Regions from separate parts of the Rhodococcus sp. NPDC056743 genome, predicted to be linked through region 1. Evidence: riboswitches for the same ligand, from Rfam matches in the RefSeq annotation. Region 1 holds a riboswitch; each other region holds the start of a gene.
What was found. Region 1 has a riboswitch for S-adenosylmethionine ahead of ACFRFQ_RS10070 (aminotransferase class V-fold PLP-dependent enzyme). Riboswitches for the same ligand answer to the same signal wherever they lie in the genome.

Region 1 (5,708 bases):
TTCCGAGTTCGTGGCGTTCTGCAGGTGCCCTTCGGCCGAATCGGCGAACTCAGGCGTGTCGAAGACCTCTCCGCCCAGAGGGTCGACGGCGCGAGAATCTGCGGAGATGTCGACGACGCCGGTATCGGGATCGATGTTGACCGCGTGCTGCGGTACTTCGTGGACCGCGACGAACATGTGAGTATCACTTGGATCAGTGGTGATACCCGATTGTGACGGTGCCAGCCCCGCGAAGCTGGACGAGATGTTCAGGTCACGCAATCGTTTGCTCGACGGTTGTGGCACGTCGGCCGAACTGTTCGTGGTGGAGATCCGCAAGTACCGCGGAGCTGCGGCGACCTCGTATCGGAACGCCTTGAGCATGGACAGGCAGGCCAGCACCATGATGATCGAGAACGGTACGGCGGTTGCGATCGCCACGGTTTGCAGGGCCGTCAGAGATCCGCTGCCACCCACCAGCAGCAGAACAGCCGAGGCAGCGCCGGACAGGAACGTCCAGTAGACCCGCGTGATCTTGGATGTCTCCAGATTGCCGCCCGTCGCGAGGATGTCGATGACGATCGAACCCGAGTCGGCGGACGTCACGAAGAAGAACACGATGACCACGATGGCGAGAACACTCGAGATCGTTCCGAGCGGAAGCCCGTCGAGCAGCGTGAACAACGACGTGTTGGTGTCGACGGCGCCGGACGCGTCGAGCATGGTGCCCTCGTTGCGTTGACGCAGGATGCCGGAGTTGCCGAAGATCGTGAACCACAGTGAACCGACGAGTGTGGGCGCGAGCAGAACACCGAATACGAATTCACGGATGGTGCGTCCACGAGAAATGCGGGCGATGAACATTCCGACAAACGGCGCCCAACTCATCCACCATCCCCAGTAGAAGATCGTCCACGCGCCTGCCCAGCCGTCGTCGGCGAACGGAGAGGTGCGCAGCATCAGTTCCGGAAGGGCCTGTACGTAGCCGCCGAGGTTCTGCACCCAGGACTGGAGAAGGAACAGTGTGGGGCCGAGGACCAGGACGAACAGAGCAAGGGCCGCAGCCAGGATCATGTTGATGTTGGAAAGCCACTTCAGTCCCTTGGTGACACCGGAGACCACCGAGAACGTGGCCATGCCGGTCACGATGACGATGATGGCGACGACCAACCAATTGTCGGTCTCCACCCAGCCGAGGTAGTCGAGGCCGGCGGTGATCTGCTGCACACCGAATCCGAGCGATGTTGCAACGCCGAACAGGGTGCCGACGATCGCGACGACGTCGATGGCGTGCCCGATCTTGCCCTCGATGCGAGCGCGTCCGAGTAGGGGTTCGAGGAGCCACCGGATCGACAGGGGGCGACCCTTGCGGTACGTCATGTACGCCAGTCCGAGACCGACGACAACGTAGATCGCCCACGCGTGCAGGCCCCAGTGGAACATTGTCAGTTCCATGGCTTGATTTGCGGCCGCGTCGGTGGATCCTGCTACCCGGCCCGCGACTGGCGGGTCCACGTAGTGTGAAAGTGGTTCGGCCACTCCGTAAAACACCAATCCGATGCCCATGCCGGCACTGAAAAGCATGGCAAACCACGACATCATGCCGAATTCGGGTTGTTCGTCGTCGCGGCCGAGTCTGATATTGCCGATCCGGCTGATCGCGCAGTAGAGGGCAAAGACCACAAATCCGGTGGCGGACAGGATGTACCACCAGCCGACGCCATCAGTGATGGCGTTGTTCAGGCTTTGGAACGCGTCGGCCGCAGTTCCGGAATAGATCACGGCAAAGGCGATCAGCCCGAAGATCGCTATCGATGCCGGGACGAATACGGGTTTCCGCAATCCCCTCCACGCGCTTTTGACCGCAGTCATCTCGCTCCTTCACACAGTTCAGCGTGCTTATCGCCACTTCGGCGGCCACAGGTCGCGTAGGTGGGCAAACGCTCGCACCATCGCAGTAAAGACCGGGCTATTGCTTTGCATTCCAAACTAACGGCAGGCTTCCGGCAACTCAACTCAACGAAAGATGGTGCATTGTCATGACATTTGCTTCCTCGTCGCCGGAATTTCGCTGTAAAATGTTGCACAGTAGCAACATTGGTCTGCATTTCAGAGATGGAACGACGAATTCTCTTGGGGCTGAGAGGGGATGTCGATCTCATGTGATTCAGCACTGTCAAGCGATTGTCAAGTTCGGCGAAACTCTTTGTCGGTCAGATGCTTAACTCGCAATTTCCCGCAATATCAATGATGGGCGGGGTCGATACCGAAACGTGACTGTGACGGTCGCAACTATGTACGCCGCCGCCCCTTTTCCGGCTCGGCCAACGGGTCGATATTCGCACAGTTCCGCTGTATCGGTGCGACCATGGTGACTATGGAGATTCAGGATGCAGTGGAGCAACTTCGCGCAGAGTCCGGTGTTGCGAAGATCTTCTCCGAACCCTACGAGACCAGCGATGGAACGACGATCATCGCGGTTTCACGCCTGCATCGGCGATGGCGCGGCGACCCGATTGCGGTGCCCGTTGGAGTGTTCTCCATTCGGGACGGCAAGGCGCTATGGGTGCCGGCAACGGATCAGTCGAGAATTGCGTTGTTGGGGGAGGTTATCGGATTGGCGGCCGCCGTGATCGCAACACTGGCGGTTCTTCGTCGACCGCCGTGGCCGGACTTGTCGATTCAGGGCGAGTGACGCGGCAGCGTGCAGGCCGACAGCCGGGTCATGTTGCAACATAGGGACATTCGACGCGAAATTCACTCGGTTCATTGTCGAAGAACTGTCGGCGTAGCTCGACCAGGAGACGTGCCCTTCACCTCGTGTGCCGAACGGTCGGCCGGCCAGGAAAAATTCTTCATCCCTCCGAGTTGACAAGCCGCCGGAGTCCTGCCATTCTCGTTTGCAGGTCACGAGTACCAGTGTTCAGCCCCGGCTTGCTGGTCGGCAACCCTCCTCCGCGGTGGGGTGCTCCGGGTGACGACCCGGCTGTATCCGAAAACGGATTCGGCAAGCGCGGACTCTTCCGGGAACATCACCCGAACGAATGAGTCCTTGAACGTGAGGATTGTCTTCGATGACTGCTGTTCTGAGTGCCGATACCTGCACCGCTCCCATCGCCAACGTTTCCGGCGCCGACCTGCAGGTTCCCCTCGTCCAAGGTGGCGAGTGTTCCTATGCGAACTTCGACTACGCAGCGAGCGCGCCGGCATTGGCCCAGGTCACCGACCGTATTGCGGAACTTCTTCCCACCTACGCCAGCGTCCACCGTGGTGCCGGATACGCCTCCCGGATCTCCACGCTGACCTACGAGAACGCTCGCGAATCGGTTGCACGCTTTGTGAACTGCGCCGACGATCAGGTTGTCGTCTTCACCCGCAACACCACTGACTCGCTCAACCTCCTCGCTCAGTCCGTGCCCGGTAGCACCGTCGTTCTCGACATCGAGCACCACGCAAACCTGTTGCCCTGGAACGACGCTCGTATCGTCACGGCCGCCGATACCGTCGAAGAAACCATCGAGCGACTGATCGCGGAGCTGTGCACCAAGCCCGCCGCGCTCCTCGCCATTACGGGAGCGTCCAACGTGACCGGCGAGATCCTGCCGATCGCACGCCTTGCGGACATTGCGCACCGTTGTGGTGCACGTATCCTCGTCGACGCTGCTCAGTTGGCTCCCCACCGTCGTATCGACCTGCAGGAATGTGGAGTCGACTACCTCGCGTTCTCCGGTCACAAGCTGTACGCGCCCTTCGGTGCCGGCGTCCTCGTCGGTCGCCGTGACTGGCTCGACGAGGCCAAGCCGTACCTCGCCGGTGGCGGCGCTGTCCGTGAGGTGACCATCGAGTCCACCGAGTGGGCCTGCGCTCCCGCCCGTCACGAGGCCGGTTCGCCCAACGTTCTCGGTGCTGCTGCAATCGCCGCAGCCTGCGACGCGCTGACCGCGCTCGACTTCGATGTGATCGCGGAGCACGAGAAGGCGCTTACCGCTCAGCTGACCGACGGACTGGATGCCATCGCGGGCGTCAACCTGCTCCGCTTGTGGGCCGATGCTCCTGACGCCGTCGGAATTGTCACCTTCACCGTCGACGGATACGAAGCCGGCGAGGTTGCCGCCTTCCTCTCCGCAGAACACGGTATCGGCGTCCGCGACGGACGCTTCTGCGCGCACCCGCTGCTCTCTCGTCTCGGCCTGTCCGGCGGTGCCGTCCGCGCCAGCCTCGGATTGGGCAGCAGTTCTGACGACGTGGATCGCCTGATCAACGCCGTGAGCATCCTGGTTTCCAATCAGCGTGATTGGAACTACGAGAAGACCTCCGGTGCATGGAATCCCGTGCCCGAGACCCGCACTTTCCTTGGTGGCACCGCCGGCGACGCCGGCGCAGCCGAATGCGTCTGAGCTCACATCCGGATGCACTGACTGAAATAGGCAACTAACATGGCAGGCATGGCAACTGCGACGTTTGGAATGTGTACGAGCTGACGATCGTCTCGCGCTCACCCCTCCCTCCATACTTTCGGAGATACACATGTCTTCTATCGCATCACACTCCCTGCACGTAGCTGTTGAGCTGACCGGATTCGGCCACCATCCCGCCGCCGAAGGGGCTCCCGGAAACCTGCCACTCATCGGCGCAGACTACTGGGTAGATCTCACCGAAGGTGACACCCTTCTCGATCTGACGGCCTTCCCTGTCAATGTCATTCGAATCCGCGCCGCCGACCTGCGTGACGCGCAGGCTCAGCGAGCCCAGATCCGTGCAGCGATTGCCGAGGACGGCCGCGATCCCGACTCCGTTGCAGTATTGGTCGATCTCGAAATCCTGATTGCCCCGGAAGCGCGCGCTGCGCGTAAAGAGTTGGCGCAGTTGGACAGTGCGCTGAGCGTCCCGCGAGTCCCGGCTTCGCTGCACTACGTCGGTACGCCGTCCGGGCTCGGCAGTTTGATCGCCGATATTCGGGCTGCCGACGTCGCAGATGGTGTGACCTTGCTCCCGTTGTCGCTGCCTCGCACTCTCGAACATCTTGTCGGCGAGACCATTCCGTGGCTACAGTCGCGGGGTCTGGTGACTCCGGCCACCGCAGTCGACGAGGTTCTCGGTCGCTTCGGGTTGCCGCAGCGTCAGCGCACTCTCGCGTCCTGAAGGTTATTGCGTGCGCCACGCCTACGCTGGATAGGCGCTGATCATCATGCGCCGGTGCGCCCTTCGAGGTGCTCTGCGATCAGATTCTCGACGTGTCCGGGATCGCGCGGAGTGAACGACACCGCGCCGCGGCTGGTGAGTGTGAGAACGACGGCTGTGTCTTTCCACGGCCGGAGCAGGTCCAGGCTGTACCACGAGCTGAAATCTGTTGTTCCCCAGATTCGTAGGCGTCCGCTCAGCCATGACATGACTCCGAGGTCGACGGATTGGATCTGCGAGTACGGAACGTACTTACTGACAAACGGGAAATAGTAGTGGCGGATCGTGACGCCCTGATCGTCGAGCCGGACCGTTCGGTCCTCGTAGATTGTCGATGCTCCTGCACTCACAGTGATAACCCGGCTCCTGCTGGTCGATGCTCTGTTGGTTACCCAGAAACCAACCATACAGTCTCTATTGGAGCGGGCCGCAAGCTCGGGCGTTAGGCGCTGGTGGGCCTTGACACTACGAGATCACTCACCGCGATCTGGGCGTTGCCGATTGCCATCTGAACTGGTTCGCAACTGCTCGATGCTCGGGCGAGGGCA
Region 2 (5,708 bases), on a different contig from region 1:
CACCTTTCGGATATCGACTCGGCGAGAGGCATAACACCGCATATGGCACGTCAACAAGAGCGTGCGCGGCGTACCCGCGCCGCCCTGGTCGAAGCGGCTGCAATTGAGTTCGCCAAGCGCGGTTACGCGGCGGCGTCGGTGAACACGATCCTTGAAGGCTCCCGTGCAACCAAGGGTGCCATGTACTTTCACTTTCAATCGAAAGAAGAGTTGGCAAGAGCGATCTTGACCGGCGCGATGGAGATGTTCACGGATGTCACCGATCAATGGTCCAAACGGACGGACCTTGATCCGTTCCAGCTTCTTCATGGTCTTGTGCTCGACATTGCGACACTGTTTCGAACCAATGTGATCGTGCAGGCGGAATTCAGGTTGATCATCGAACCGGAGTTCTATGCCGACGTGAAGTCGGGTGCAGGTCAGGTGTGGGGGCGCTCGGCATTCGAGTTGGCTACCCGCGCCAAGTCCGAAGGTTTGTTGCGCGAAGGCGTTGATCCTGAGAAGTTCACGCGTGTCCTTGCGGCAGGCTTGGCGGGGCAGCGGTACATGGCAGATCTGATGGCACAGAGTGGCGACCTCGCGCTCTGGTTCGAGGAAGCGCTCGAAGTGCTGCTCGAAGCGATGGCGAGTCGGGATTGGCTCGAGAACTTTCATCGTGATGGCTGGACAGTAGTTGAGTCCTATGTGCGGGAATAGTGCCATTTTTGCTCGCTGACCTGGCGATTTGAGTTTTTCCGGTGCTGTGTCCTAAGCTATCCAAGCTCCCAAGGAACGACGCAGGGAGCACTGCTCGGAGTGATCCGGCGCGCCCCCTTCGTCTAGCGGCCTAGGACGCCGCCCTTTCAAGGCGGTAGCGCGGGTTCGAATCCCGTAGGGGGTACGTTTTGCGAAAGCGAAACGATGCAGTATGGTTTGACCCGCACGACACGCTTTGAGTTGCAGAAATACCCAGCTAGGACAGTGGTTTGGGAGCAGCGAGAAGATGTAGTACGGTTTCACAGCAAGGAAAAAGCAAGGCCCTGTGGCGCAGTTGGTTAGCGCGCCGCCCTGTCACGGCGGAGGTCGCGGGTTCGAGTCCCGTCAGGGTCGCAAAGCATTGTTCTCAGTCAATAGGCTGGGAACAATGCAGTGCGATAGGCATTCGGTTCGGGTGCCGTCCGGCCAGGTAGCTCAGTTGGTACGAGCGTCCGCCTGAAAAGCGGAAGGTCGCCGGTTCGATCCCGGCCCTGGCCACCACAACTCGATAAATTAAGCTCCAGATTCCTGTTTTCAAAACAGTGAAGCTGGAGCTTTTTCTATTGTTCGCCGCGGTTATTGGAACTGATCGGTCGGATTCCGTCGAATTGGTTCCGGTCAGCGGGAACGTGCTGTGTATCACTCATTGTCGAGCATCACTATTACCCGCAGCACCCATTTCAGGGGTGCGGGTGGTCCGGCCGTCTCACGATGTCCGGTCCTACTTTCTCTGCGCAAGAAGGAAGTGATGGTCGACGTGTCTCACTCGAGGTCCCGACGCATCGGGAAATTCAGCCGTACCGCAGTTGCATTGTTCGGAGCCGGCATTCTGCTTGCCGGGTGCGCAAGCAATGACGACGGCAACGGCACTACCGACGGTGACACCGGATCGGCGTCGATCGTCACCGGGATGATCAACGAACAGGGCGATGCCGGCACGCCGGTCGCAGGCGGAACACTGACGTACGGTGTCCAGGTTCTCGCGTCCTCCCTGGATCCGACGAAGGTTGCAGCGCGCGGCGGTTCCGGCGGCGAAGCTCTGGCAGCGGTGTACGACGTTCTGGTGAGCTACGACACGGCGACCGGAGAGTTCGAACCGAAGTTGGCCAAGTCCCTCGACACCAATGACGACGGCAAGACCTGGACCCTGAAGCTGCGTGACGGCGTGAAGTTCAGCGACGGCACTGCACTCGACGCCAACGCCGTCATCGCGAGCATCGACCGGTACAACGCAGGTAAGGGCAACGGCGCAGAACTGTGGCTGGCCTCGGTCGCTTCGATGGAAGCCTCGGATGCCGCTACCGTGGTCTTCAATCTGAGTGCGCCGTGGATGCGTTTTCCGTCGATGCTGGCACTCGGCCACGGAATGATCGTCGCTCCCAGCTCGCAGCAGGGTGACAAGTTCACCGCGGTCGGTGCCGGACCGTTCACCGAAGGCGTGTTCAGCCCGAGCGTCGAGCGAATCTTCAAGGCCAACCCCGCCTACTACGGTGGTGCTCCGAAGCTCGAGCAGCTTCGGATGGTTGCGCTCAACGGCCCGCAGGCCAATCTCGAATCCCTGAACAGTGGTCAGCTGGACGTTGCTTACATTCGTGGTCTGACGTCGGCAATCAACTCCGCCAAATCCGCCGGCTATCCCGGTTACATCGACGTACTCAACGCCGGTAGCGCCGAGATCATCAACAACCGTGAAGGTCGACCGGGCGCAGATGTCCGGGTCCGCCAGGCTATCGGCTATGCACTCGATCCGGAGCTGATCGACCAGCGCGCCGAAAACGGTGAAGGACTCCCGGGATCGGAACTGTTCGGCACGACGTCACAGTGGCACGTCGACACCCCGGGGATCGCGTACGACCCCGCCAAGGCCAAGGAACTTCTGAGCCAGGCCAAGGCCGACGGATACAACGGCACGCTCAACTACATTGTGCTCAGCGAGCCGAAGGACCATGCGATCGGTTTGGCTGTGCAGTCTCTGCTTCAGGCCGTCGGGTTCGAGGTGAACCTCATTCTTGCGAACAACGCCGGCGACATCGTTCAGAACGTCTACGTCAAGAACGATTTCGACCTCGCTCACGCCGGTATCGGTTTGTACGAGTCGATTCCCGATCTCGGTCTGTACTCGACCACCAACAGCACCTCGAAGTCCAACACCGCGGGTTACGCCAACCCCGCTATGGATCAGTTGATCGCTGATCTGCAGCAGACGAAGGACAATGCGTCGGCGTTGGCCGTGATCAGCAAGATCCAGACCCTGTGGAACGAAACGGTTCCGTCGGCTCCGGTCGGTGGCTTGGCCTCCTTCTGGGCTTGGCAGAAGAACGTGCACGGCGTGGTTCCGACTGCAACGGGCATCATGTTGTTCGATCAGGCATGGATGGGCGCTAAGTAGCGTCACACGCAACCCGAGAGCCCCGTCCGACGTGAGTCGGGCGGGGTTTTGTCATGTCCGGTCCGATCGCATGAACATGCAACCCTTTCGATCATCGTGATTCTTTTGAAATATGTTGCTAGTCAAGGTAATTCGAATAATCGAATTTGACTTGTCTGTCATGGTCGACATAGATTGCAGTCACCATCCAGAGTGGCCGAGAGACCTGGCTCGACGACGCCGCAGCAACCCCCCTTCTTCGAGTTTGGGTGCTACCGCCAGGACCGATGGAGGACGCATGACCGTATTTGCCGTGGGTATCGAACTGGACGGCGAGGGTACCCACCCCGCTGCCTGGCGTCGGAGCTCGTATCGCCCGGACCAACTGCTCACGGGTAAGACTCTGCGTAATCGTGTCGCGGCCGCCGAGAATGCGGGATTCACATTTGCGACGTTCGACGATTCCATCGTGCCGCCGGCCGGTGACGTGGTCGGCCGTATCGACGCCGTCTCGAGGGCGTCGTACGTTGCCGCCACTACCAGCACGATCGGGCTGGTTCCGGTTGTGGGCACCACGTATGCCGAACCGTTCCACACGTCGTCGCAACTGGCGACGCTCGACTATTCCTCGCGTGGACGCGGCGGTTGGCTCCCCGTACCCGTCGAGGACGAGGCGGCGGCCAAGGCTTGGGGGAGGGCGCCGGTGTCGACGGAATCGGCGCGTCGCCAAGAACAACGGGATTCGATCACCGTCGTGACCGATCTCTGGGATTCATGGGAGGACGACGCCGTCGTTCGTGACTACGCCAGCGGTCGGTTCCTCGAGCGGGACCGTCTGCACTACGTGAACTTCGAGGGTGACACTTTCTCGGTGAAAGGCCCGGCGATCGTTCCGCGGCCACCGCAGGGGCAGTTGGTGGTGTTCGGACGGTACGGCGCGATCGATCCGCGTCAGGCGGACGTCGTTCTCGTTTCCGGTGATTCGGTCGATGCAATCGCACGGTCAGCGGCGAATGCGCGCGATGAGGGCGCGTCATTGGTGATCACCGAAGTCGACGTGGCCTTCGATACACCGAATCTGTCTGCGGCGCAGCGACTGGCCGAACTGAATTCGCACGGTGAAGCCGTGGAAAGCAGCCGCCTGATTCTGGCCGGCGACCCAGTGGCTTCGACGGCGCAGTTGAAGGAACTGGCCGGGGATCTCGACGGTGTTCACTTCCATCCGCTCGTGATCGACGAGGACCTTCCGGTGCTGGCGAAGTTCGTCCTTCCGGCCTTGTCCAAGGACAGCCTGACACGACGTCCGGTCCCGGGTTCGACGCTGAGGGGCAACCTCGGCCTGCAACGGCCCGTCAATCGATTTGCTCATTCCTCCTGACTTGACTTCGTGCTAAGGATATTTCGGCTATGACTGCATCACGCTCCGCCGTGCCTCGACCCGACGCTCATGTTCATTTCGGCGTCTTCTTCCAAGGTGTCAATCACACCACCATCTGGTCCGATGTCGCCAGCGGATCCCAAATCGACTTCGAGACGTTCCGGCGGTTGGTTCTCACCGCCGAGCGCGGACTGTTCGACGCCTTCTTCCTCGGCGAGGGCCTGCGCCTTCGTGAGCAGAACGGCAAGATTCTCGATCTCGATGTCGCCGGCCGACCCGACGCCATAGCGCAACTGGCCACCCTGGCCGGTATTACCGACAAGATCGGGCTGGTCGCGACGCAGAACACCACGTACAACGAACCTGCCGACCTCGCACGCCGGCTCTCCGGCCTCGATCTTCTCTCCGACGGCCGGGCCGGGTGGAATGCGGTGACCACCGACAATGCGTGGACGGGTGAGAACTTCCGCCGTGGCGGTTTCCTCGATCACGCTCTGCGCTACGAACGGGCCGGCCAGTTCATCGAAACTGCACGGGCACTGTGGGATTCGTGGGCAGACGCCGCAGTCTCGGATTCCCGCGTGTCCGAGAACTGGTCGGCGCCGGGTGCGGTGAGCGAAGTACGCAGGCAGACTTCCCAATTCGACATCTCCGTGACGCCGACGCTTCCCCGGAGTCGGCAGGGGCACCCGGTTATCTTCCAGGCCGGCGATTCGCCGAGCGGGCGAGATTTCGCGGCGACACATGCCGACGTCATCTTCTCGCGTCATGGAACGCATTTCGATGATGCGCTCGATTTTGCCGACGACATCCGTGCGAGGTTGCGGGCAGCGGGGCGGCCCGAGGATGATGTCAAAATTCTCCCGGGTACCCAGATTGTGCTTGCGGAGAACGAGTCCGAGGTCGAGGAGAAGGTCCGGTGGGTTCTCGAAGGCCAGTACACCGGACAGACGGCACTGTCTCTCGTCGGGTTGGTGTGGGGTAAGGACCTCTCTGATCGGGATCCGGACGGTCCACTGCCCGAGGAAGATCCGGTTGCTCGGCCGGTGTCCGAGACCAGGGGAGCGGCCCGCGACGGCAACGACCCCATCGCGATTGCGCGTGAATGGCGGGCGCTCGCCGAGGCGAAGAACCTGTCGTTGCGTCAGGTTGCCATCGAGACGTCGCAGCGATCCGGTTTTGCCGGAACCCCCGGTCAGGTCGCCGACCAGTTGGTGCATTGGGTGC
Region 3 (5,708 bases), on a different contig from region 1:
GCTTTCCGCCGGTCGGCCAGGCCGTGAATGCGAAGTACTTCTGCAACCTGATCCCCGATCCGGGTCACCGGGTTGAGCGACGTGGTGGGATCCTGCGGCACCAAACCGATACGCGCGCCACGGATTTTCTGCCACGCCCGATCCGAGTATTCGTCGATACGTTCGCCCTCGAACTCGACGCCGCCTCCGGTGACGTGGCCGCTACCCGAGAGAAGCCCGAGAATGGCGTGAGCTGTGGTGGACTTTCCTGATCCTGACTCACCCACCACCGCAACAACTTCACCGCGGCCGACCGTGAAGCTCACACCGGTGACGGCAGGGGTGTGTCCGTAGGAGATCTGCAGATCGGTGACGGAAAGCAACTGATCCTCAGTAGTACTCATCGCCGGTTGCTCCTTTCGATTTCGTGACCGATGCGATGCGCCGAGATGACGACGGCAACGATTGCCAGGCCGGGAAGTGTTGTCATCCACCAGGCATTAGCGAGGTAGTTCCGTCCCTCGGACACCAGCGATCCCCACTCCGGGGTGGGTGGTACCGCTCCGAAACCCAGGAAACTCAACGCGGACACCGCAAGTACTGCCTGACCGAACTCCACTGCCGACAGTGCGATCACGGGGGCGTAGGAGTTGGGCAGGATATGCCGGCGCAGAACCCCGAGCCACTGCACTCCCGAACCGAAAGCCGCCTCGACGTACTGGGCACTGCGCACCCGCATCACCTCCGCACGCATCACGCGGGCAAAGTTTGCAACCATTGCCACACCGACAGCGATCGCGACGTTGATGGTGCCGAAACCGAGTGCAGTGACCAGCGCCAGTGACAACAGCAAAGCGGGAATCGAGAGCAGAACGTCGACGATGCGCATCAGCACTGCGTCGACCACGCCACCGACAAATCCTGCAATCAGCCCGACCAACGATCCGACGACCAGCGCAATCCCCACCGCGACCAGCGTCGCCGTCAAGGACAACGCGGCGCCGTGCACGAACCGGGTGTAGAGGTCTCGCCCCAGATTGTCGGTTCCGAACCAGTGCGCCAGGCTCGGGCCCTGCAGTTTGTCCGCGGGGACGCCGGACAGCGGGTCGCCGCTGGCAAACACACCGGGCGCCACGGCAAAACCGATGGCCAGCAACACGATCAGCACCGGAATCACCAGACCCGGCTTGCGGATCAAGCTGATCACGGTGGACTTGCGGCCCGGAGCGACCGGTGTCTTCTCGTCGACGCTCGGATCGAGGAGCAGGGGTTCGATCAGTGTGTCAGACATGTGTCGGCTCCAGATCGGTCGAGCTTTCAGGGTTTGATTTCTCGGCGTTTGATTCTTCGGCGTTCGCTTTTTCGGTGACGGTCTTCTTCGCCTGGATGATGCGTGGATCGATCAGCGGGTAGAAGAGGTCGACCGCGAGGTTGACGAGCACGAACACCAAGGAGGCGAACACGACAACACCCTGAACCACCGGGATGTCCTGCGCCATCACCGAAGTCTGTGTCAAACGACCGACGCCGGCGCGGGAGAACACCGTCTCGACAACCACCGAACCGGCGAGCAATGTTCCGACCAGCACGCCGGCGATGGTGAATGCCGGGATGCTCGCGAGTCGCAACGCGTGACGGGTGTGAACCCGCCAACGGCTTGCCCCTTTTGCGTACGCAGTCTCAGCATGCGGTGAACGCAGCGTCGACTGCAGGCTGGTCGTGAGCACCTGAGCGATCACGGCACCCGTCGGGATGGCCAAGGTGATTGCCGGGAGAATCACTGTCGCGAAGCCCTTGTCACCGAACGCCGGGAAGATGTGCAACCGGAACGAGAAGAGCTGCAGGAGAATCAGTCCCACCCAGAAGGTAGGCACAGCCACTCCGAGTGGCGGCAGCGAGAACAACAGATTCGCGAGCCATCGCTTGCGGGTGTACGTCGCGAAGAAGGCAATCGTCACTCCGAACACCACGGAGAGAACCAGCCCGGTGACGGCCAGTACCAGCGTGCTCGGCAAGGCCGAGAAGATCGCATCGGTGACCGATTGGCCGGTCGCGATCGACGTACCGAAATCGCCGCGAAGTGCATTTGTCAGCGACGTCCAGTACTGCACCCACACCGACTGGTCCAAGCCGTATCGTGCCCGAAGCTGATCGAGCGCAGCTTGATCCACGGCAACACCCTGCCCCGACGATTCTGCCGCCATGCTGACCGGGTCACTGGGCAACAGAAAGAGAATCACGAACGAGATGGTGAAGGCCGCCCAGAGGACCAGTGCGGCTTGGCCCAGTCGGGTGAGTACGTATCGAGTCATGATTACTTACCCGACAACCATGCGTCGTAGAACTGCAGACGTGAGGACGCCTCGAAGTTCAGGTCCTGCACCGACGCTCCGGCTCCCACTGCCTGCGAGAGTTCGATGGTCGGAATCGACAGTCCACGGTCGATGATCAGTTCCTGCGCTTCACTGACCAATTCACCACGCGCAGCGGAGTCGGTTGTTGCCAACTGCTCCGTCAGGACCTTGTCGAGCTCCGGATCTGCGGCACGCTTGTTGAGATTTCGGCCCTCGACACCGAAGGTGGTCCGGAGGATATCCGCATCCGCGCGGGTGGCGTTGTAGTAGACGGCGTCGTAGTCACCCGAGTTCTGCTTCTCGGTCAGTTCCCCGTTGGACAGGAGGTTGAGTTTCAGGTCGACACCCACCTTCTTGAGCTGCTGCTGAACCAGCTCGAGGATTGCCTGGTTGCCGGCGAACACCGGACTGAAGGAAATCGCGAAAGTCAGCTTCTGGCCGTCCTTCTCACGTATTCCGTCGGAGCCGGTCTTCCACCCCGCTGCGTCGAGCAGCTTTCCGGCTTTGTCCGCGTCGTAGGTCACGACTCCGGACTGATCTGCGTAGAGCGGCGTGGTGTGCGCCAGCGGGCTCGTCGCGGGGAAGAAACTCGGATCCAGCACCGTGTCGACGAGTTCCTGCCGGTTGATGGCGGGGATGATCGCTTGTCGGACAGCCTGATCTGCGAGAACTCCGCGACTGACGTTGGGCTGGAAGAAGAACACGATTCCGGGATTCGGACGAGTCAGGACCCGCCCGCCTGCGGCTTCGATCTGGGGAGCGTCCTGCGTCAACGCGTCGCTGACCGCGTCGAGCTGGCCGGAAGCAACGCTGCCGGCCCGAACTCCGGACTCCGGAACGACGGTGAAGTCGACGCCGTCGAGGTATGCCTCACCCTGGTGCGCGGTTGCGTCCGACGCCCAGTTGTACCCGGTTCGCTTCTTGATCGAGACCGAGCGATCCTGCTGCCAATCGGAGTAGACAAACGGACCGGAACCGATCACGGCATTACCGGCGCAACGTTGCTCCGACGGCAGTGCCGTGGTGGAATCCGCCAGTATTCCGAGCTGCGGCGTCGAAGTTGCTTGCAGGAACTGCACATTGGGTCCCGAGAAGTTCACCTTTGCGGTGTGCTCGTCGATGACGTCGGTGCCGGTGTAGGTGGACAGATAACTCTTCGCCAGTGCGGCGTTGGGGCCCAGATCCTTGACGACATCGAAGTTCTTCTTGACCGAAGCCGCGGTGACCGGAGTGCCGTCGCTGAAGGTGACGTCGTCGCGCAGCTTGAATGTGAAGCTTGCGGCGTCGGGGCTGATGTCCCAGCTCTTGGCAAGCCACGGCGTGATCTCGCCGGACTCCACGTTCTGATCCGTCAGCGAATCCACCACGCTGCGAGTGACATACACGGTCTGATTCGTGCCCGCCTGAGCCGGGTCTGCGCAGGTAGGCGCCGTGGAGAGTCCGTAGCGGAGGGTTCCGCCCGACTGGGCGGGACCGGCGTCTGCACTGGTGTCACCGCTACTGGTGCTGCAACCGGCAAGTACGGTGCCGAGGACCGAAATAGCGCCGATACCGGCGACGACGGTGACACGTGAGCGTGCACCGATTGAGCGTGAAGACACCGAGAACTCCTAATGAGGCATGCGGAAAAGCGCGCCTGTCACCACCGGACAACGGGGTAACCAAGCACGAATCAGCTACGAAGAGAATAGAAAACAGGCTTACCCAACTGCGGGGGCCTCGAGATACTGACCAGGGTCACACTACGATGCGAACATCGCTGCCATGGTCAGTGAGTACAGAACGATCCTGCTGTGCGGCACAGGTCTACGTGACGGCGCGACCACGCGGTATCGAAACCGCCTTCAACTGCCTTCATTGCTGCATTCCTCCATCGATCCTGGCGGTAGCACCCTCACGCGATGACGCGAAGGGTTGCTGCGACTTCATTGAGCCAGGTCTCTCTGTCGCTCGAGATGGTCGTTCGCAAGTCTACGAGATGATCGCGAATTGTCAACTTGCTCACTAGGAATTGCAGCGTACGCCACATTTTCGGGAACTCCTCCGCGCTCATGCCGGCACTCTCCGGTCGTAGTCATGCCGAACGTGCAGCTTCTTGTCGAATGGGTGAATTCCCACCTCGAGAGGCGCAAGCGCGGTGTCGTACAGCGGCGTGTATCCACACGAGAGGTACAGGGCAACCGCTTCGGGTTGACGGGGACCGGTCGTGAGAAACACCCGCCGATAACCCCGAGCGGCGATCTCGGCCTCCAGTTCCCTGACGACAACCTTTCCGAGACCACGCTGACGGAAGGAGGCCGACGTCCAGATCCGCTTGAGTTCGGCAGTATCGGAATCGAATTGGCGGAACGCACCACCCGCGATCGGTTGATCCCCGAGAGTCAGAACCAGCAATGCACCTTGTGGCGGCGCAAACTCCTCGGCCGGATACGTTGTCAGGTCTTCGAACACCTCGTCACGAGTGCCGCCGTACCGTGAGCTGTACTCCACTGCCAATTCCTCGATGAGCGGAGCGGCCAGCGGATCGTCCTGCAAGACCGGCCGCACCTCTACGCCGCCGATTCCCGCAATCTCGATTGTCATGAGAGACGCACCCCCAACCGGAATTCCTGCGGTGACAAAGCCTTTCCTTCCACCAGATCGGCCACCAGCTCGCCGAGCGCCGGCCCGAATTTGAATCCGTGCCCGGAAAATCCCGCGGCGACAGTTACGGCGCCAACCCGGTCGATCACGAAATTACTGTCAGGGGTACTGGTGTACAGGCAGGTCAAGGACTCGACCTGCGCCGAATCGACACCGGGCAACCAGGCCTCGGCGTACTCGACCAGACGCTGCTCGCCGTCGGCATCAGGGATGTAGCTACGAGTCTGCGGAGTCACTTCCGGCCCCGTCGCATGCTCGCCGATCTTGATTCCGTCCTCTGATCCGAGTCCGTAGATTCCGGCGGTGCTCAGCTCCGCGCCGGGATGATGCACAAAGCTCGGCCACGCCGTTCCCGGATCGAGTGGCGCAAAGTGCGCCGGTTGTTCCTGCGTCGTACGCAGGGTCGGCAACACGACCTGGCCGCCGAGTTGGCTTCGGTCGATCAATTCCGCAGTCCAGGCGCCGGCTGCAACAACGACGTGCTGAGCTCTCAAAGTCCCGCTGTCCGTGATCACGTCGACGCCGTACGACGCCTCCGCGATTGTCAGCACGCGCGTGCCGTGGCGTACGTCGGCTCCCGCGAATCGTGAACCCGCTTCGAGCGCTACGACGGCACGATCCGCATGCAGCCTGCCCGCATCGGGGTGATGCAGAACTGTCGTGTCGAATCGCAAGCCCGGCCAGCGATCGGATGCCTCGGCGGGAGTGAGGATCTCACCCTTGATGCCCGCT
Region 4 (5,708 bases), on a different contig from region 1:
CCGACCTCATCAGCCAGGCCGAGCACGACGTGATGGCCGCCAGCGTCCTCGTTACGACCAGCGTCGAATTGGCCGACGCCGTCGACACGGCGCTGGCCGCGCAGCTCGAGATCACCAAGCACCGCGAGCGCGTCAACACCGCCCTGACCGGAAGTCAGTCCGGAACCGTTCTGGTCTCGGACGTCGTAGCCGGTCTGCGCGTCGTCAATGCCTATGCTGCCGAGCACCTCGAGATCCAGACCGAAGATGCAACCGGTGTCGCAGCGCAGGTCACCAGCGCCGGAGCGGTTTTTGTCGGCCCGTGGGCGCCGGTCAGTCTCGGCGACTACTGTGCCGGCTCCAACCACGTCCTGCCGACGGCCGGCTGTGCTCGTCACTCGTCCGGTCTGAGTGTGCAAACCTTCCTGCGTGGCATCCACGTGATCGACTACTCCGAATCGGCGTTGAAAGACGTTGCCGGACATGTCATCACGCTTGCCAATGCCGAGGATCTGCCCGCTCACGGCGAGGCTGTGCGTCTGCGGTTCGAGGCTCTGCGATGAGTGCGGTTCCCGGAGCGTCGATTTCGGTCGACGCGCTCCCGCTTCGCGAGAACCTGCGCGGCAAGTCCGCCTACGGTGCTCCGCAGTTGACGGTTCCCGTTCAGCTCAACACCAATGAGAACCCGCACCCTCCGACGCAGGCGCTCATCGACGACGTCGCTGAATCCGTTCGTGAGGCCGCAAAGGAGCTGCACCGCTATCCCGACCGTGACGCTGTGGCGTTGCGGACGGATCTGGCTGCCTACCTGTCGAAGCAGACGGGTGTGCCGGTCACTGTCGACAATCTGTGGGCCGCCAACGGATCCAACGAAATCCTGCAGCAACTGCTTCAGGCCTTCGCCGGTCCGGGACGCAGCGCGATGGGCTTTGTGCCGTCGTACTCGATGCACCCGATCATCGCCGACGGCACCGACACCGAGTGGGTAGAGGTATTCCGCCGCGACGACTTCGCGCTCGACGTGGATGCTGCCGTCACCGTAATCGCGGAGCGTCGACCGGACGTCGTTTTCGTCACGAGTCCCAACAATCCGACCGGACACAGCGTCGGCATCGCGGAACTACGACGCATCCTCGAGGTCGCTCCGGGCATCGTGATCGTCGACGAGGCATACGCGGAGTTCTCCGCTGCGCCGAGTGCGATGACGCTCATCGACGAGTTCCCGGCCAAGATCGTGGTCACGCGCACGATGAGTAAGGCGTTTGCGTTTGCCGGTGGCCGACTCGGTTACCTTGCTGCCGCTCCCGCGTTCATCGACGCACTGTTGTTGGTGCGCTTGCCGTATCACCTCTCGGTGGTCACCCAGGCTGCCGCGCGGGCAGCGCTGCGTCACGCCGACGAGACCCTCGCCAGCGTGCACGCACTGTCGGCTGAGCGTGATCGAGTGTCGAAGGCGCTGGCGGACTCCGGGTTCCGGGTGATTCCCAGTGACGCGAACTTCATCTTGTTCGGCCAGTTCGCCGACAGCGCCGCTGCTTGGCAGGCCTACCTCGATCGCGGCGTCCTCATCCGCGACATCGGAATCCCCGGATATCTGCGGGCCACTGTCGGACTCGAAGCCGAGAACGACGCGTTCATCAAAGCCAGTGACGAGATCGCCGGTACAGAACTCACCAACGCAGGAGAAACGGTATGAGCGATCGCATTGCGCGGATCGAACGAACGACGCGGGAATCCAGCATCGTCGTCGAATTGAACCTCGACGGGACCGGCATCGTGGACGTCTCCACCGGCGTCCCGTTCTTCGACCACATGCTCACGGCTCTGGGAACTCACGCCAGCTTCGACTTGAATGTTCAGGCCAAGGGTGACGTCGAGATCGACGCTCACCACACCGTCGAGGACACCGCCATCGTTCTCGGTCAAGCGTTGGGTCAGGCTTTGGGAGACAAGAAGGGCATTCGCCGTTTCGGCGATTCCTTCATCCCGATGGACGAAACCCTCGCGCACGCATCCGTCGACGTGTCCGGCCGGCCGTACTGCGTGCACACCGGGGAACCGGATTACATGGTGCATTCCGTCATCGGCGGGTACCCCGGAGTTCCGTACCACGCTGTGATCAATCGCCACGTCTTCGAGTCGATCGCGCTCAATGCGCGTATCGCGCTGCATGTTCGGGTTCTGTACGGACGCGATCAGCACCACATCACGGAGGCCGAGTACAAGGCTGTTGCTCGCGCTCTGCGTGAGGCAGTCGAGCCGGATCCGCGCGTGAGTGGCGTGCCGTCGACGAAGGGCACCCTGTGAGCGTCCTCTTTACCTATCTGCTGTTCATCGGTGCGGGAATCGCTGTGGGCGGAGCGTATTCGATGTTCAAGGTGAACAAATTGGCGTCGGGAATTCTTCTGGCACTGGCAATTCTGGCGGCGGTTGCGGGCGCGCTGCGCATCTGATGGTCGAACGCACATCATCCCCGGGGTTGCTCCGAACCCCGGGCATGATCAGTGTCCTGGTCATGGCGGCTGCCGCTTTTGGTGGCTGGTCCCTACTGCTTCCGGTTGTTCCGCTGGTGGTGGCCCAGTCCGGTGGTTCCGACGCGTTGGCCGGGGCCGTGACGGGCGTCTTCATGGCGACCACTGTGCTGACGCAGCTGCTGGTGCCGCGGTTATTGCGGACCCGTGGCTATCGCCCCGTGCTCGCTGCGGGGTGCGTGTTGCTCGGGCCGCCGTCGCTGGTGCTGCTGATTTCTTCCGATTCGATTGCGGCGTTGTCCGTGTCGGCGGTGCGCGGCATCGGATTCGGATTGCTCACGGTGGCAGGCGGCGCGCTGGTTGCGGAATTGGCGCCCCGGCGGATCCTGGGCCGAGCTACCGGCGCGCAGGGCATTGCGATTGCGGCCTCTCAAATGGCGGGTTTGCCACTGGGTTTGGCGATAGCGGCACGATGGTCGGCGACGCCGGTCTTCATCCTGGGTGCTGTGGTCCCGGCGCTCGCGGTGATTGCCGTAAGCCGGTTGCCGAAACTTCATGCTCAACCCACGGGCACGTCCGCGCGAGTGAGTGTGTTCACGGTTCTTGTTCCCGTGGTCGCGCTCGCGTGCGTGTCAGCGTCGTTCGGCGGCCTGTCCTCACTGTTGCCCATCGCAATCTCGGATCGCGCCGCGATTGCCGGCGTGGTGCTGGCGACGGCCAGTGCGTCCATGTTGGTGGGTCGATACTCGGCGGGATTGATCTCCGATCGGTTCGGTAGCGGCAAGATGCTCGCGCCGGCATTGGTGTCGGCAGCAGTCGGTCTCCTCCTGTTCGCCCAGAGTGTCGACAACGGAGCGACAGTGGTCTTGATCGGTGCTGCAGTGCTTTTCGGGTTCGGATTCGGTGCGGTACAGAATGAATCCCTGGTCATGGCTTTCTCGGCGGCAGGGCCGAAACGAATCGGATCGGCCAGCGCGATCTGGAACATTGCCTACGATGCCGGCACTGGAATAGGCGCGATTGCACTGGGATTTGTGGCCTCGGCAGCGGGATACACGTGGGTGTTTGTCGTCTCGGCAACTGCCGTCGCGTTGATCCCAGCCCTTGCTGCGGGCGGCAGAGTCATCGGGGCGCGGGTTTCCGGACGGGCGTAGCGTTACCGGCGACTCGTGTCGATCAGGGCGCGGGCGATTGTTTTCGAATCGTCGAGAATGAAACTGTTTTTCCTGTGATCGTCTGAGGTAGGGCGGCTTTCCGGAAGTACGTGGCGATCCGGTTGGATTGCCGGCCTGTCCGGACATTCGTAACCTCGACGACAGGTGCAGAGCTCCAGCAACAAGGACCGGCTAGCTGGACGGCAACCCTTCATGCCGATGGGGTGCCCCGGAATCACACCTGGCGGCACACGCGGTGTGTGTCGCAAGCGGCAGTCGTGGCACGAACCAGCAGCGAAGGTGCTGGTGATTTCGCGGCCGATACTGCGCGCTCCCGAGTAGTCCTCGAACAGGAGTTTCGCCTGATGACGTCAACCTCCCCTCTCCACCTAGCCGTCGCGCTGGACGGCGCCGGATGGCATCCCGCTGCGTGGCGAGAACCCCACTCGCGTCCGAGCGAGTTGTTCAGCGCGTCGTATTGGACATCCCTGGTGACCACCGCCGAGCGTGGGCTGCTCGATTTCGTGACCATCGAAGACAGCCTCTCCGTGCCGACTGCGCATCCCTTCGGGCCGGTTGACAACGCCGTCGACAAGGTTCGAGCCCGATTGGACGCGCACCTTGTGGCCGCGAGGCTGGCGCCGGTCACTCGCAACATCGGTTTGGTTCCGACCGTCACGACGACGCATACCGAACCGTTCCACGTCTCCAAAGCTGTTGCAACACTGGACTACACCTCACGTGGTCGAGCGGGATGGCAGGTGAAGGTCTCGGCGTCGGCACTCGAGTCCGGACAGTTCGGACGACGATCGATTCCGGAGCTCAGCGAGCAGGACCGGGAGTCGATCGTCGCGGGTGTGCTTCCGGATTTCGTGCGGGATCTGTTCGACGAATCGGCGGAGGCCGCTGATATCGTGCGGCGCCTCTGGGACAGCTGGGAGGACGGCGCCGAGATCCGTGACGTGGCGCAGCGGCGCTTCATCGATCGAGACAAGGTGCACACCATCGATTTCGAAGGTAAGTATCTGTCCGTTCGGGGACCGTCGATCACGCCGCGACCTCCGCAGGGGCAGCCTGTCGTCACCGCGTTGGCGCACCAGAGCGTTGCCTACGAATTGGCCGCTCGGGCAGCTGATCTGGTTTTCGTGACGCCAACAGGCACCGAGCAGGTCGCATTGATCATCGGTGAAGTGAACGCGGCGCAGGAACGTGTTGGGCGTCGGGGCGAGACGCTGCGTGTGTACGCAGACATCGTCGTCTTCCTCGACGCGGACGGCGAATCGGGGCAGGATCGCCTTGATCGTCTGGATGCATTGTCCGGCGACGAATACCGTTCCGATGCCTACATTTTTGCCGGATCGGTGTCGGCCTTGGCAGATCTCCTGATCGCGTGGCAGGAGAAGGGAATCGACGGGTTCCGTTTGCGTCCCGGGGTCGCGGTGGACGATCTCGACGAAATCTCGGGCCGGCTGGTCCCGGAGTTGCAGAACCGCGGCGTGTTCCGCACCGAGTATCCGCAGGAAAATCTTCGCGGCGTGCTCGGACTGCCCACTAATGTCCCCAACCGCTACGCCGCCGGTACTCCGGCTGCCTGAACCAGAGGAAACCGATCATGAGTTCTCAGCAGCGTAAGCAGGTCATTCTGGGTGCCTACCTGGGCGGAGTGAACCACCACACGGTGTGGTGGGATCCGCAGGCGGGCAGCCAGATCGAATTCGATTCGTTCGAACACACAGCACGGACGGCGGAGCGGGGCAAGTTCGACTTCTTCTTTCTCGCAGAAGGCCTCGCACTGCGCGAACGCGCCGGGCAGGTGTTCGATCAGGACATCATCGGTAGGCCCGATACGTTCACAGTGCTAGCGTCGTTGGCTGCGGTCACGGAGCATCTGGGCCTGGCGGGCACCATCAACGCCACGTTCAACGAACCGTACGAATTGGCTCGTCAATTCGCGACACTCGATCAGCTGTCCGGTGGCCGCGCGGCGTGGAATGTTGTCACGTCCTTCGACGCGTTCACGGGGCAGAACTTCCGCCGCGGCGGATACCTGGATCGTTCGCAGCGATACGAGCGTGCGGAAGAGACGCTCGCGCTCGTCCGCGAA

Region 2: it holds a riboswitch for S-adenosylmethionine, as region 1 does, so the genes downstream of both, ACFRFQ_RS29550 (LLM class flavin-dependent oxidoreductase) here and ACFRFQ_RS10070 (aminotransferase class V-fold PLP-dependent enzyme) in region 1, are expected to answer to the same signal.
Region 3: it holds a riboswitch for S-adenosylmethionine, as region 1 does, so the genes downstream of both, ACFRFQ_RS02515 (putative leader peptide) here and ACFRFQ_RS10070 (aminotransferase class V-fold PLP-dependent enzyme) in region 1, are expected to answer to the same signal.
Region 4: it holds a riboswitch for S-adenosylmethionine, as region 1 does, so the genes downstream of both, ACFRFQ_RS21835 (LLM class flavin-dependent oxidoreductase) here and ACFRFQ_RS10070 (aminotransferase class V-fold PLP-dependent enzyme) in region 1, are expected to answer to the same signal.

What each region holds. Positions count from the first base shown of each region.
Region 1 covers NZ_JBHTZI010000004.1:10,697-16,404, forward strand. The annotation lists gene ACFRFQ_RS10060 (BCCT family transporter) at 1-1,851, opposite strand, end outside; gene ACFRFQ_RS10065 (hypothetical protein) at 2,348-2,674, shown strand; SAM riboswitch class IV at 2,885-2,999, shown strand; gene ACFRFQ_RS10070 (aminotransferase class V-fold PLP-dependent enzyme) at 3,054-4,376, shown strand; gene ACFRFQ_RS10075 (hypothetical protein) at 4,507-5,121, shown strand; gene ACFRFQ_RS10080 (hypothetical protein) at 5,166-5,510, opposite strand; gene ACFRFQ_RS10085 (hypothetical protein) at 5,603-5,708, opposite strand, start outside.
Region 2 covers NZ_JBHTZI010000016.1:79,435-85,142, forward strand. The annotation lists gene ACFRFQ_RS29525 (TetR family transcriptional regulator) at 43-696, shown strand; tRNA gene ACFRFQ_RS29530 (tRNA-Glu) at 808-880, shown strand; tRNA gene ACFRFQ_RS29535 (tRNA-Asp) at 1,016-1,089, shown strand; tRNA gene ACFRFQ_RS29540 (tRNA-Phe) at 1,160-1,236, shown strand; gene ACFRFQ_RS29545 (ABC transporter substrate-binding protein) at 1,484-3,124, shown strand; SAM riboswitch class I at 3,305-3,397, shown strand; gene ACFRFQ_RS29550 (LLM class flavin-dependent oxidoreductase) at 3,402-4,481, shown strand; gene ACFRFQ_RS29555 (NtaA/DmoA family FMN-dependent monooxygenase) at 4,511-5,708, shown strand, end outside.
Region 3 covers NZ_JBHTZI010000001.1:580,972-586,679, reverse strand. The annotation lists gene ACFRFQ_RS02535 (dipeptide ABC transporter ATP-binding protein) at 1-383, opposite strand, end outside; gene ACFRFQ_RS02530 (ABC transporter permease) at 380-1,270, opposite strand; gene ACFRFQ_RS02525 (ABC transporter permease) at 1,263-2,291, opposite strand; gene ACFRFQ_RS02520 (ABC transporter substrate-binding protein) at 2,294-3,934, opposite strand; gene ACFRFQ_RS02515 (putative leader peptide) at 4,102-4,191, opposite strand; SAM riboswitch class I at 4,201-4,295, opposite strand; gene ACFRFQ_RS02510 (GNAT family N-acetyltransferase) at 4,383-4,916, opposite strand; gene ACFRFQ_RS02505 (FAD-dependent oxidoreductase) at 4,913-5,708, opposite strand, start outside.
Region 4 covers NZ_JBHTZI010000009.1:221,501-227,208, forward strand. The annotation lists gene hisD (histidinol dehydrogenase) at 1-542, shown strand, start outside; gene ACFRFQ_RS21815 (histidinol-phosphate transaminase) at 539-1,675, shown strand; gene hisB (imidazoleglycerol-phosphate dehydratase HisB) at 1,672-2,286, shown strand; gene ACFRFQ_RS21825 (hypothetical protein) at 2,283-2,432, shown strand; gene ACFRFQ_RS21830 (MFS transporter) at 2,432-3,604, shown strand; SAM riboswitch class IV at 3,769-3,882, shown strand; gene ACFRFQ_RS21835 (LLM class flavin-dependent oxidoreductase) at 3,970-5,199, shown strand; gene ACFRFQ_RS21840 (NtaA/DmoA family FMN-dependent monooxygenase) at 5,217-5,708, shown strand, end outside.